Linked DNA regions of Variovorax paradoxus. The protein of the gene in region 1 binds, or shares a complex with, the protein of each later gene. Links are inferred from orthologs where the notes say so. Each region holds a gene or a part of one and is shown in the gene's direction. Other genes may lie near its edges.

Evidence for each region. The genes of interacting proteins can lie anywhere in the genome.
Region 2: the proteins of secY (region 1) and secA are in contact, whole or in part, in a crystal structure (PDB 3DIN), measured with the Thermotoga maritima proteins. The link is inferred for Variovorax paradoxus from one-to-one orthologs. Residues at the interface, in WP_004081795.1 of Thermotoga maritima: Glu108, Gly109, Glu110, Glu111, Ala236, Glu237, Arg238, Arg239, Ile240, Thr241, Ile242, Gln243, Tyr244, Ala245, Arg246, Arg247, Val248, Thr249, Gly250, Arg251, Arg252, Val253, Tyr254, Gly256, Ala257, Ser258, Thr259, Tyr260, Leu261, Pro262; in WP_004082002.1 of Thermotoga maritima: Glu261, Ala262, Arg263, Lys300, Ala301, Arg302, Thr303, Ile304, Ile305, Leu323, Tyr324, Asp325, Pro326, Val329, Ser330, Tyr333, Ile336, Lys340, Phe345, Val349, Glu363, Phe364, Tyr374, Ser375, Gly376, Gly377, Glu393, Ile395, Thr482, Ser483.
Region 3: secY (region 1) and secG share a complex: the UniProt entries of both Escherichia coli proteins name them as parts of the sec protein translocase complex. The link is inferred for Variovorax paradoxus from one-to-one orthologs.

What each region holds. Positions count from the first base shown.
Region 1 is NZ_CP045644.1:1,897,737-1,900,662, forward strand. Bases 55-2,910 are described here. They hold secY (preprotein translocase subunit SecY), read left to right. Parts: upstream 55-753; coding sequence 754-2,067; downstream 2,068-2,910. Other genes in these bases: rpsE (30S ribosomal protein S5), read left to right, coding at 55-65; rpmD (50S ribosomal protein L30), read left to right, coding at 101-283; rplO (50S ribosomal protein L15), read left to right, coding at 295-726; rpmJ (50S ribosomal protein L36), read left to right, coding at 2,142-2,255; rpsM (30S ribosomal protein S13), read left to right, coding at 2,279-2,644. In the rest of the region: more of rpsE, read left to right, coding at 1-54; more of rpsK, read left to right, coding at 2,911-2,926. UniProt on the Escherichia coli protein: The central subunit of the protein translocation channel SecYEG. Consists of two halves formed by TMs 1-5 and 6-10.
Region 2 is NZ_CP045644.1:7,256,180-7,259,570, reverse strand. Bases 56-3,376 are described here. They hold secA (preprotein translocase subunit SecA), read left to right. Parts: upstream 56-389; coding sequence 390-3,176; downstream 3,177-3,376. Other genes in these bases: argJ (bifunctional glutamate N-acetyltransferase/amino-acid acetyltransferase ArgJ), read left to right, coding at 3,207-3,376; GFK26_RS33790 (DciA family protein), read right to left, coding at 56-185. In the rest of the region: more of GFK26_RS33790, read right to left, coding at 1-55; more of argJ, read left to right, coding at 3,377-3,391. UniProt on the Escherichia coli protein: Required for protein export, interacts with the SecYEG preprotein conducting channel.
Region 3 is NZ_CP045644.1:3,814,657-3,817,440, forward strand. The notes cover bases 56-2,769. They hold secG (preprotein translocase subunit SecG), read left to right. Parts: upstream 56-1,064; coding sequence 1,065-1,475; downstream 1,476-2,769. Other genes in these bases: GFK26_RS17370 (NAD(P)H-quinone oxidoreductase), read left to right, coding at 56-248; tpiA (triose-phosphate isomerase), read left to right, coding at 262-1,026; GFK26_RS17390 (NADH-quinone oxidoreductase subunit A), read left to right, coding at 1,747-2,106; GFK26_RS17395 (NuoB/complex I 20 kDa subunit family protein), read left to right, coding at 2,122-2,601; GFK26_RS17400 (NADH-quinone oxidoreductase subunit C), read left to right, coding at 2,615-2,769. Also shown: more of GFK26_RS17370, read left to right, coding at 1-55; more of GFK26_RS17400, read left to right, coding at 2,770-2,784. UniProt on the Escherichia coli protein: Subunit of the protein translocation channel SecYEG. Overexpression of some hybrid proteins has been thought to jam the protein secretion apparatus resulting in cell death; while this may be true it also results in FtsH-mediated degradation of SecY.

The sequences.
Region 1 (2,926 bases):
ACTCGACGACGGCCGGCAATGTGGCTGCCAAGCGCGGTCTCACCGTCGAAGAAATCTTCGCCTGAGCGCAAGCTCTCGCAAGGCTGAAGGAAGCATTCAAATGACGCAACAACAAACCCTCAAGGTGCAGCTGGTGAAGAGCCCGATCGGCACCAAGGAATCGCATCGCGCGACCGTGCGTGGCCTCGGCCTGCGCAAGCTCAACAGCGTGAGCGAGCTGCAAGACACGCCCGCAGTGCGCGGCATGATCAACAAGATCAGTTATCTGGTCAAAGTTCTGTAAGAGAGACTGATATGGAACTCAATGGCATCAAGCCGGCAGCTGGCGCCAAGCACGCCAAGCGTCGCGTCGGCCGCGGTATCGGCTCCGGCATCGGCAAGACCGCAGGTCGCGGTCACAAGGGCCAGAAGTCGCGCGCAGGCGGTTTCCACAAGGTCGGCTTCGAAGGCGGTCAAATGCCGCTGCAGCGTCGCCTGCCGAAGCGTGGCTTCAAGTCGCACCTGCTGAAGTACAACGCCGAAGTCACGCTGACTGCTCTCGAGCAGCTCGGCCTGGCCGAAGTCGATGTCCTGGCACTGAAGCAAGCCGGCCTCGTGGGCCAGCTCGCCAAGGTCGTCAAGATCATCAAGACCGGCGAACTCACCAAGGCCGTCAAGCTGACGGGCGTGGGTGCGACCGCTGGTGCCAAGGCTGCGATCGAAGCGGCCGGCGGCAGCTTCGCCTGATCACCTTCGGACTGAAAGAAGTTCTTCGTGGCAACTAACGCGGCAACGATCGCAAAAACAGGCAAGTTCGGCGACCTCCGTCGTCGGCTCGTCTTTTTGCTGCTCGCGCTCGTGGTCTACCGGATTGGCGCGCACATTCCTGTGCCGGGTATCAACCCGGACCAGCTGGCAGCGTTGTTCCAGGGCCAGCAGGGCGGCATTCTGAGCCTGTTCAACATGTTCTCGGGCGGGGCGCTGTCGCGTTTCACCGTGTTCGCGTTGGGGATCATGCCGTACATCTCGGCGTCGATCATCATGCAGCTGATGACCTACGTGCTTCCTACCTTCGAGCAATTGAAGAAGGAAGGCGAGGCTGGTCGCCGCAAGATCACGCAGTACACGCGCTATGGCGCACTCGGCCTGGCCCTGTTCCAGTCGTTCAGCATCGCAGTGGCCCTCGAATCGTCGGCTGGTCTGGTGATCGCCCCCGGTTTCGGCTTCCGCCTGACCGCCATGGTGAGCCTGACCGCTGGTTCGATGTTCCTGATGTGGCTCGGCGAGCAGATCACCGAACGCGGCTTGGGCAACGGCATCTCGATCCTGATCTTTGCAGGTATCGCGGCCGGTCTCCCGGGTGCCATCGGTGGCTTGGCTTCGCTGGTGACGACCGGTGCGATGAACCCCATCGTCGCGCTCTTCATCATCGCTGTCGTGGTGCTGGTCACTTACTTCGTGGTGTTCGTGGAACGCGGTCAGCGCAAGATCCTCGTGAACTATGCGCGGCGCCAGGTTGGCAACAAGGTCTACGGCGGTCAGTCGTCGCACCTGCCCCTGAAGCTGAACATGGCCGGTGTGATTCCTCCGATCTTCGCGTCGTCGATCATTCTGCTGCCGGCAACGGTGGTGGGCTGGTTCAGCGCCGGTGACGGTGGCTTCCGCTGGATCAAGGACATCGCCAGCGCACTGCGTCCGGGCGAGCCGATCTACGTGCTGCTGTACGCTGCTGCGATCGTTTTCTTCTGCTTCTTCTACACGGCACTCGTGTTCAACAGCAAGGAAACGGCCGACAACCTGAAGAAGAGTGGTGCGTTCATTCCTGGCATTCGCCCGGGTGACCAGACCGCTCGCTATATCGACAAGATTCTGGTTCGCCTGACGTTGGCTGGCGCGGTGTACATCACCTTCGTCTGCCTGCTGCCCGAGTTCCTGATCCTGAAGTACAACGTCCCGTTCTACTTCGGTGGTACCTCCCTGCTGATCATCGTGGTCGTCACGATGGACTTCATGGCCCAGGTGCAAAACTACATGATGTCCCAGCAGTACGAATCGCTGCTGAAGAAGGCTAACTTCAAGACATCGTAGGGCTGTGAGTTTCAGTATTGAGAATTTGGGTGTGGGCGGTGTACCGCCACGTTAAACAGTTTTAGGAGAATGAAATGAGAGTTTCGGCTTCGGTCAAAACCATCTGCCGTAATTGCAAGGTCATCCGCCGTAAAGGTGTGGTGCGTGTGATTTGCACCGACCCGCGCCACAAGCAGCGCCAGGGTTGATTGAAGAGTATTAGAGGACGCACATGGCACGTATTGCTGGCATCAACATCCCGCCGCACAAGCACGCTGAAATCGGCCTGACCGCCATTTTCGGTATCGGTCGCACCCGCGCCCGTCAAATCTGCGAAGCGAGCGGCATCGAATATTCGAAGAAGATCAAGGATCTGACCGACGCCGATCTCGAAAAGATCCGCGACCAGATCGCTCTGTTCACGATCGAAGGCGATCTGCGTCGCGAGACGACGATGAACATCAAGCGTTTGATGGACATCGGCTGCTATCGCGGCTTCCGTCACCGTCGCGGCCTGCCGATGCGCGGCCAGCGCACGCGCACCAACGCCCGCACCCGCAAGGGTCCGCGCAAGGCTGCGCAGTCCCTGAAGAAATAAGGATAGACAAGCATGGCTAAAGCACCTGCAAACAACGCCGCACAGCGCGTTCGCAAGAAGGTTCGCAAGAACGTTGCGGACGGTATCGCCCACGTGCATGCCTCGTTCAACAACACCATCATCACGATCACCGATCGCCAGGGCAACGCCCTGTCGTGGGCTTCGTCGGGTGGCCAGGGCTTCAAGGGCTCGCGCAAGTCGACCCCGTTCGCTGCGCAGGTCGCTTCCGAAGTGGCCGGCCGTGCTGCTGTCGAACAAGGTATCAAGAACCTCGACGTCGAG
Region 2 (3,391 bases), 5.4 Mb from region 1 along the record:
AGGCACCAGACATCGCCCTCGGCCGGCCCCGGCTGGATGGCCGCGCGCATGGCCGGCGGAATCAACCCTTCGATGGCCTTCAGCCGCTCGGCCGTGTCCCGCGCGCGCGCCATCAGGCTCCCCAGGGTGGGGGCGCCTGCCGCAGCTTCGTGCAGTGAAATGGCGGGGGGAAGTCGGCGATACATGGGTAATCCAGGGGTTAGAAACAAGACAGCTAAAATGCCCGGTTTGCCGACGCTTGCGTCGGCGTTTGTTCCGGAACGGGGCCATCCGACTTCGAGACTTGCCAAGCTTGCATTCGAAGAAGGTGCGCCCAACTGCTTTCACCATATCTTAGGGAATCCGGTCGCAGTGCCTGTCGTGTCAGGTGCCCGCCCCTCTCCACGCCCATGGCAACCAACTTCCTGACCCAGATCTTCGGCAGTCGCAACGACCGGCTCCTCAAGCAGTATCGCAAGACGGTGACGCGCATCAATGCGCTCGAACCCGAGTTCGAAAAGCTCAGCGACGATGCGCTGCGCGCCAAGACGCAGGAATTCAAGGACCGCGTCGCCAAGGGCGAAAGCCTCGACGACCTGCTGCCCGAAGCCTTCGCCACCGTGCGCGAAGGCTCCAAGCGCGTCATGAAGATGCGCCACTTCGACGTCCAGCTGCTCGGCGGCATGGCGCTGCACAACGGCAAGATCTCCGAAATGCGCACCGGCGAAGGCAAGACGCTGACCGCCACGCTGCCCGTGTACCTGAACGCGCTGTCCGGCAAGGGCGTGCACGTGGTCACGGTGAACGACTACCTGGCCAACCGCGACGCGACCTGGATGGGCCGCCTGTACAACTTCCTGGGCCTGTCGGTCGGCATCAACCTGCCGCAGATGCCGCGTGAGGAAAAGCAGGCCGCCTACGGCAGCGACATCACGTACGGCACCAACAACGAGTACGGCTTCGACTACCTGCGCGACAACATGGTCTACGAGCCCGGCGACCGGGTGCAGCGTGGCCTGAACTTCGCGATCGTCGACGAGGTCGACTCCATCCTGATCGACGAGGCCCGCACGCCGCTGATCATCAGCGGCCAGGCCGAAGACCACACCGACCTGTACCTGGCGATCAACAAGGTGGTGCCGCTGCTCAAGAAGCAGGAAGGCGAAGCCGATCCGCGCACGGGCGAGGGCGTCACGGTGCCCGGCGACTTCACGGTCGACGAAAAAACCCATCAGGTGTTCCTGACCGAAGACGGCCATGAGAACGCCGAGCGCATCCTGGGCGAACTGAAGCTGATTCCCGAGGGCGCGTCGCTGTACGACCCGGCCAACATCACGCTGATGCATCACCTGAATGCCGCGCTGCGTGCCCGCCACCTGTACCACCGCGACCAGCACTACGTGGTGCAGCAGGGCGAAGTGGTCATCGTCGACGAATTCACCGGCCGCCTCATGAGCGGTCGCCGCTGGAGCGATGGCCTGCACCAGGCCGTGGAAGCCAAGGAAGGGGTCGAGATCCAGGCCGAGAACCAGACGCTCGCTTCGATCACCTTCCAGAACTACTTCCGCCTGTACGGCAAGCTGGCCGGCATGACCGGCACGGCCGACACCGAGGCCTACGAGTTCCAGGAAATCTACGGTCTCGAGACCACGATCATTCCGCCGAACCGCATCAGCAAGCGCGACGACCAGCTCGACCGCGTCTACAAGACGACGCGCGAGAAGTACGAAGCGGCCATCCAGGACATCCGCGAGTGCTACGAGCGCGGCCAGCCCGTGCTGGTGGGCACCTCGTCGATCGAGAACTCGGAAATCATCGACGCCCTGCTCGAGAAGGCGGGCCTGCCGCACCAGGTGCTGAACGCCAAGCAGCACGCCCGCGAAGCCGACATCGTGGCGCAGGCCGGTCGCACGAAGATGATCACCATCGCGACCAACATGGCCGGCCGCGGCACCGACATCGTGCTGGGCGGCAACATCGAGAAGATGATCGAGGCGATCGAGGCCGACGAAGGCCGCGACGAAGCCACCAAGCAGGCCGACATCGCGCACGTGCGCGCCGAATGGACCAAGGACCACGAGTTCGTGAAGTCGCTGGGCGGCCTGCGCATCATTGCGACCGAACGCCACGAGTCGCGCCGCATCGACAACCAGCTGCGCGGCCGTTCGGGCCGCCAGGGCGATCCGGGTTCCTCGCGCTTCTACCTGAGCCTGGACGATCCGCTGATGCGCATCTTCGCGGGCGACCGCGTGAAGGCGATCATGGACCGCCTGAAGATGCCCGACGGCGAAGCCATCGAGGCCGGCATCGTCACGCGCAGCATCGAGAGCGCGCAGCGCAAGGTCGAGGCGCGCAACTTCGACATCCGCAAGCAGCTGCTCGAGTACGACGACGTGTCGAACGACCAGCGCAAGGTGATCTACCAGCAGCGCAACGACATCCTCGACGCGACCGACCTCACGGCGCAGATCGCCGCGCTGCGCGAAGGCTGCTTCACCGACCTCGCGCGCCAGTACGTGCCGCGCGAATCGGTCGAAGAGCAGTGGGACCTCGACGGCCTCGAGAAGAGCCTGTTCAGCGAGTGGGGCATCGACATGCCGCTCAAGCAGCTGGTCGAGTCGTCGGAAGCCATCTCCGACGAGGAAGTGGTCGAGAAGATCGTGGCCTACGCCAACGAGAGCTTCGACGCCAAGGTCACGCTGATCGGCCAGGAGAACTTCACCCAGTTCGAACGCATGGTGCTGCTGCAGAGCATCGACACCCACTGGCGCGAACACCTGGCTTCGCTCGACTACCTGCGCCAGGGCATCCACCTGCGCGGCTATGCGCAGAAGCAGCCCAAGCAGGAATACAAGCGCGAGGCCTTCGAGCTCTTCGGCCAGCTGCTCGACTCGGTGAAGAACGAAGTCACCCGCCAGCTCATGACGGTGCGCGTGCAGTCGGGCGAACAGCTCGAGCAGGCGGCCGAAGAAATGGAAAGCCGCGGCGAGAACGTCTCGAACATCACCTACACCGCGCCCACCGAGACGGGCGAGGTCGAGGTGCGCGTCGACGAAGAGAACCAGCGTCGCCTCGCGGCCGTCGGCACCGGCGCCCTGAGCGCCGAAGCCGCTGCCTTTGCTCGCGTCGGCCGCAACGACCCGTGCCCCTGCGGCAGCGGCAAGAAATACAAGCAGTGCCACGGCAAGCTGAACTGAAGCCTCGCACTTTTTATTGAGAGAAATCCCATGCCCGTGAACCTGTCCGCCCCTGATCCTGCCGCCTTGTTCGCGGTGCCCGGCGTCCGCATCGGCGTGGCCGAAGCCGGCGTGCGCAAGGCCAACCGCAAGGACCTGACCGTCGTGCTGATCGACGAAGGCTCGGCGGTCGGCGGCGTGTTCACGCAGAACCGTTTCTGCGCGGCACCCGTGCA
Region 3 (2,784 bases), 1.9 Mb from region 1 along the record:
ACGCGGGCCTCGTGCTGCGTCGGCGGCTCACGATCACCGGCTCGACGCTGCGTCCGCGGGCGGTGGCGTTCAAGGGCGCCATCGCCAAGGCATTGCGCGAGAAGGTCTGGCCGCTGCTCGAAAGCGGCGCGGTCAAGCCCGTGATCCACAGCACCTATGCGGCAGCAGGTGAGCCCAGCGGTGCGGCCCAGGCTCACACCCTGATGGAATCGAACCAGCACATCGGCAAGATCGTGCTGACTTGGTGAGACGAACAACGCGATGACAACTTTCAAGAAACTGATTGCCGGCAACTGGAAGATGAATGGCGGCCTGGCCGCCAACGAGGCGCTGGTGAAGGCCCTGCAGCAAGGGCTGGCTGTCAGCCCGGCGGCTTGCGGTGTCGCACTGTGTGCGCCTGCGCCGTACTTTGCCCAGCTGCAATCGCTGCTGGCGGACACGCCGTCGCTGGCGCTCGGTGCGCAGGACATCTCGGCCCACCCGCAAGGTGCGTTCACCGGTGAGCAATCGGCGGCGATGCTGAAGGACTTCGGCGTGCGCTATGCCATCGTCGGCCATTCGGAGCGTCGCCAGTACCACGGCGAAACCGACGACGTGGTGGCGGCCAAGACGGCGGCAGCCTTGGCGAACGGCATCACGCCGATCGTCTGTGTCGGCGAGACGCTGGCACAGCGCGAAGCAGGGCAGACGGAAGAGGTCGTCAAGCGTCAGCTGGCCGCGGTGATTCATCTGAACGGCCACTGCATCAGCGAGATCGTCGTGGCCTATGAGCCGGTCTGGGCCATCGGCACGGGCAAGACGGCTTCGCCGGCGCAGGCGCAGGCGGTGCACGCCGTGCTGCGTGCGCAACTGCACCATGCGGCGAGCGAGCATGCCGCGGGCATCAAGATTCTGTACGGCGGCAGCATGAACGCGGCGAACGCCGCCGAACTGCTGGCGCAGGCCGACATCGACGGCGGCCTCATCGGTGGCGCCTCGCTGAAGGCGCCCGACTTTTTGCAGATCATTTCTGCCGCTGCACGCTGATCGCGGCAACGGCAGCCATCACTTAGGAGTAAGAACGAATGAACGTGGTCCTCAATCTTCTGGTCGGCGTGCAAATGCTGTCGGCGCTGGCAATGATCGGCCTGATCCTGATCCAGCACGGCAAGGGCGCCGACATGGGTGCGGCCTTCGGCAGCGGCAGTGCGGGCAGCCTGTTCGGTGCCAGCGGCAGTGCCAACTTCCTTTCGCGCACGACGGCCGTGCTGGCTGCGGTGTTCTTTGCTTGCACGCTGTTGCTGGCTTACTTCAGTCACGCACGTCCTGCGGGCGGTGGCAGCCTGCTGGAGCGCGCCGCCGTGGGCACGCCTGCTGCACCGGCTGCTCCTGCGACGGGCGCTGCGGGTGAAATCCCCTCTGCAGCAGCACCTGCCAAGGCTGCTTCGGCGCCTGCGGCTCCTGTTTCGGGCACCGGCCAGATTCCGGCCAAGTAATCAGGTTGTTTTCATGCAGCCGTCTGTGAGAAACGGCTTCATTTCAGGGTAAACTCTAAATCTGTTCAGAAAGCCAAATGCCTCAACGGCACCTCATGCCATCTGGACAGTTTAAAACCGCGGTCGTGGTGAAATTGGTAGACACGCTATCTTGAGGGGGTAGTGGCGAAAGCTGTGCGAGTTCGAGTCTCGCCGACCGCACCAAATCTCACCGGCAGAAGATCTCTATCCAGAGGCTCTTCTGTCGGTGGCAAGCGGTGAAAATTTCTCGATGAATCTCGATTCCTACCTTCCCGTCCTTTTGTTCATTTTGGTCGGGGTCGGCGTAGGCGTCGCCCCGCAAGTCATCGGATACATCCTTGGGCCCAATCGGCCCAACGCTGCGAAGAACGCGCCTTACGAGTGCGGCTTCGAGGCCTTCGAGGATGCGCGCATGAAGTTCGACGTGCGCTATTACCTCGTCGCGATTCTCTTCATCCTCTTCGATCTCGAAATTGCCTTTCTCTTTCCGTGGGCCATTGCGCTCAAGGAAATCGGCGCTGTTGGCTTCTGGGCCATGATGATCTTTCTCGCCATCCTCGTCGTGGGCTTTGTCTACGAGTGGAAAAAAGGCGCGCTCGACTGGGAATGACAAGGAAGCAACACGATGGCCATTGAAGGCGTTCTCAAAGAAGGCTTCGTCACCACGACCTACGACTCGGTCGTGAACTGGGCGAAGACCGGATCTCTCTGGCCGATGACGTTCGGCCTCGCATGCTGTGCGGTCGAAATGATGCACGCGGGCGCTGCCCGCTATGACATCGACCGTTTCGGCATGTTGTTTCGCCCCAGCCCGCGGCAGTCCGATCTGATGATCGTGGCCGGCACGCTGTGCAACAAGATGGCGCCGGCGCTGCGCAAGGTCTATGACCAGATGCCCGAGCCGCGCTGGGTGCTCTCGATGGGCTCCTGCGCAAATGGCGGCGGTTACTACCACTACAGCTATTCCGTGGTGCGTGGCTGCGACCGCATCGTGCCGGTCGACGTCTATGTGCCGGGTTGCCCGCCCACCGCTGAAGCACTGCTGTACGGCGTGATTCAGCTGCAGCAGAAAATTCGCCGCACCAATACCATTGCCCGCGCTTGAGAGATTGCCGACGATGACTGACTTTGCAATTTCGCCGGAGGTGCTGCGCGCCACGATCGCCGAGACGCTCGGCGCCAAGGCCAAGAGCGTGACGCTCGCGCTCGAAGAAGTGACCGTCGTGGTCAGTGCCGCCGACTACATCGATGCAGCAACGCTGCTGCGCGATGCGCCCGGCTGCCGCTT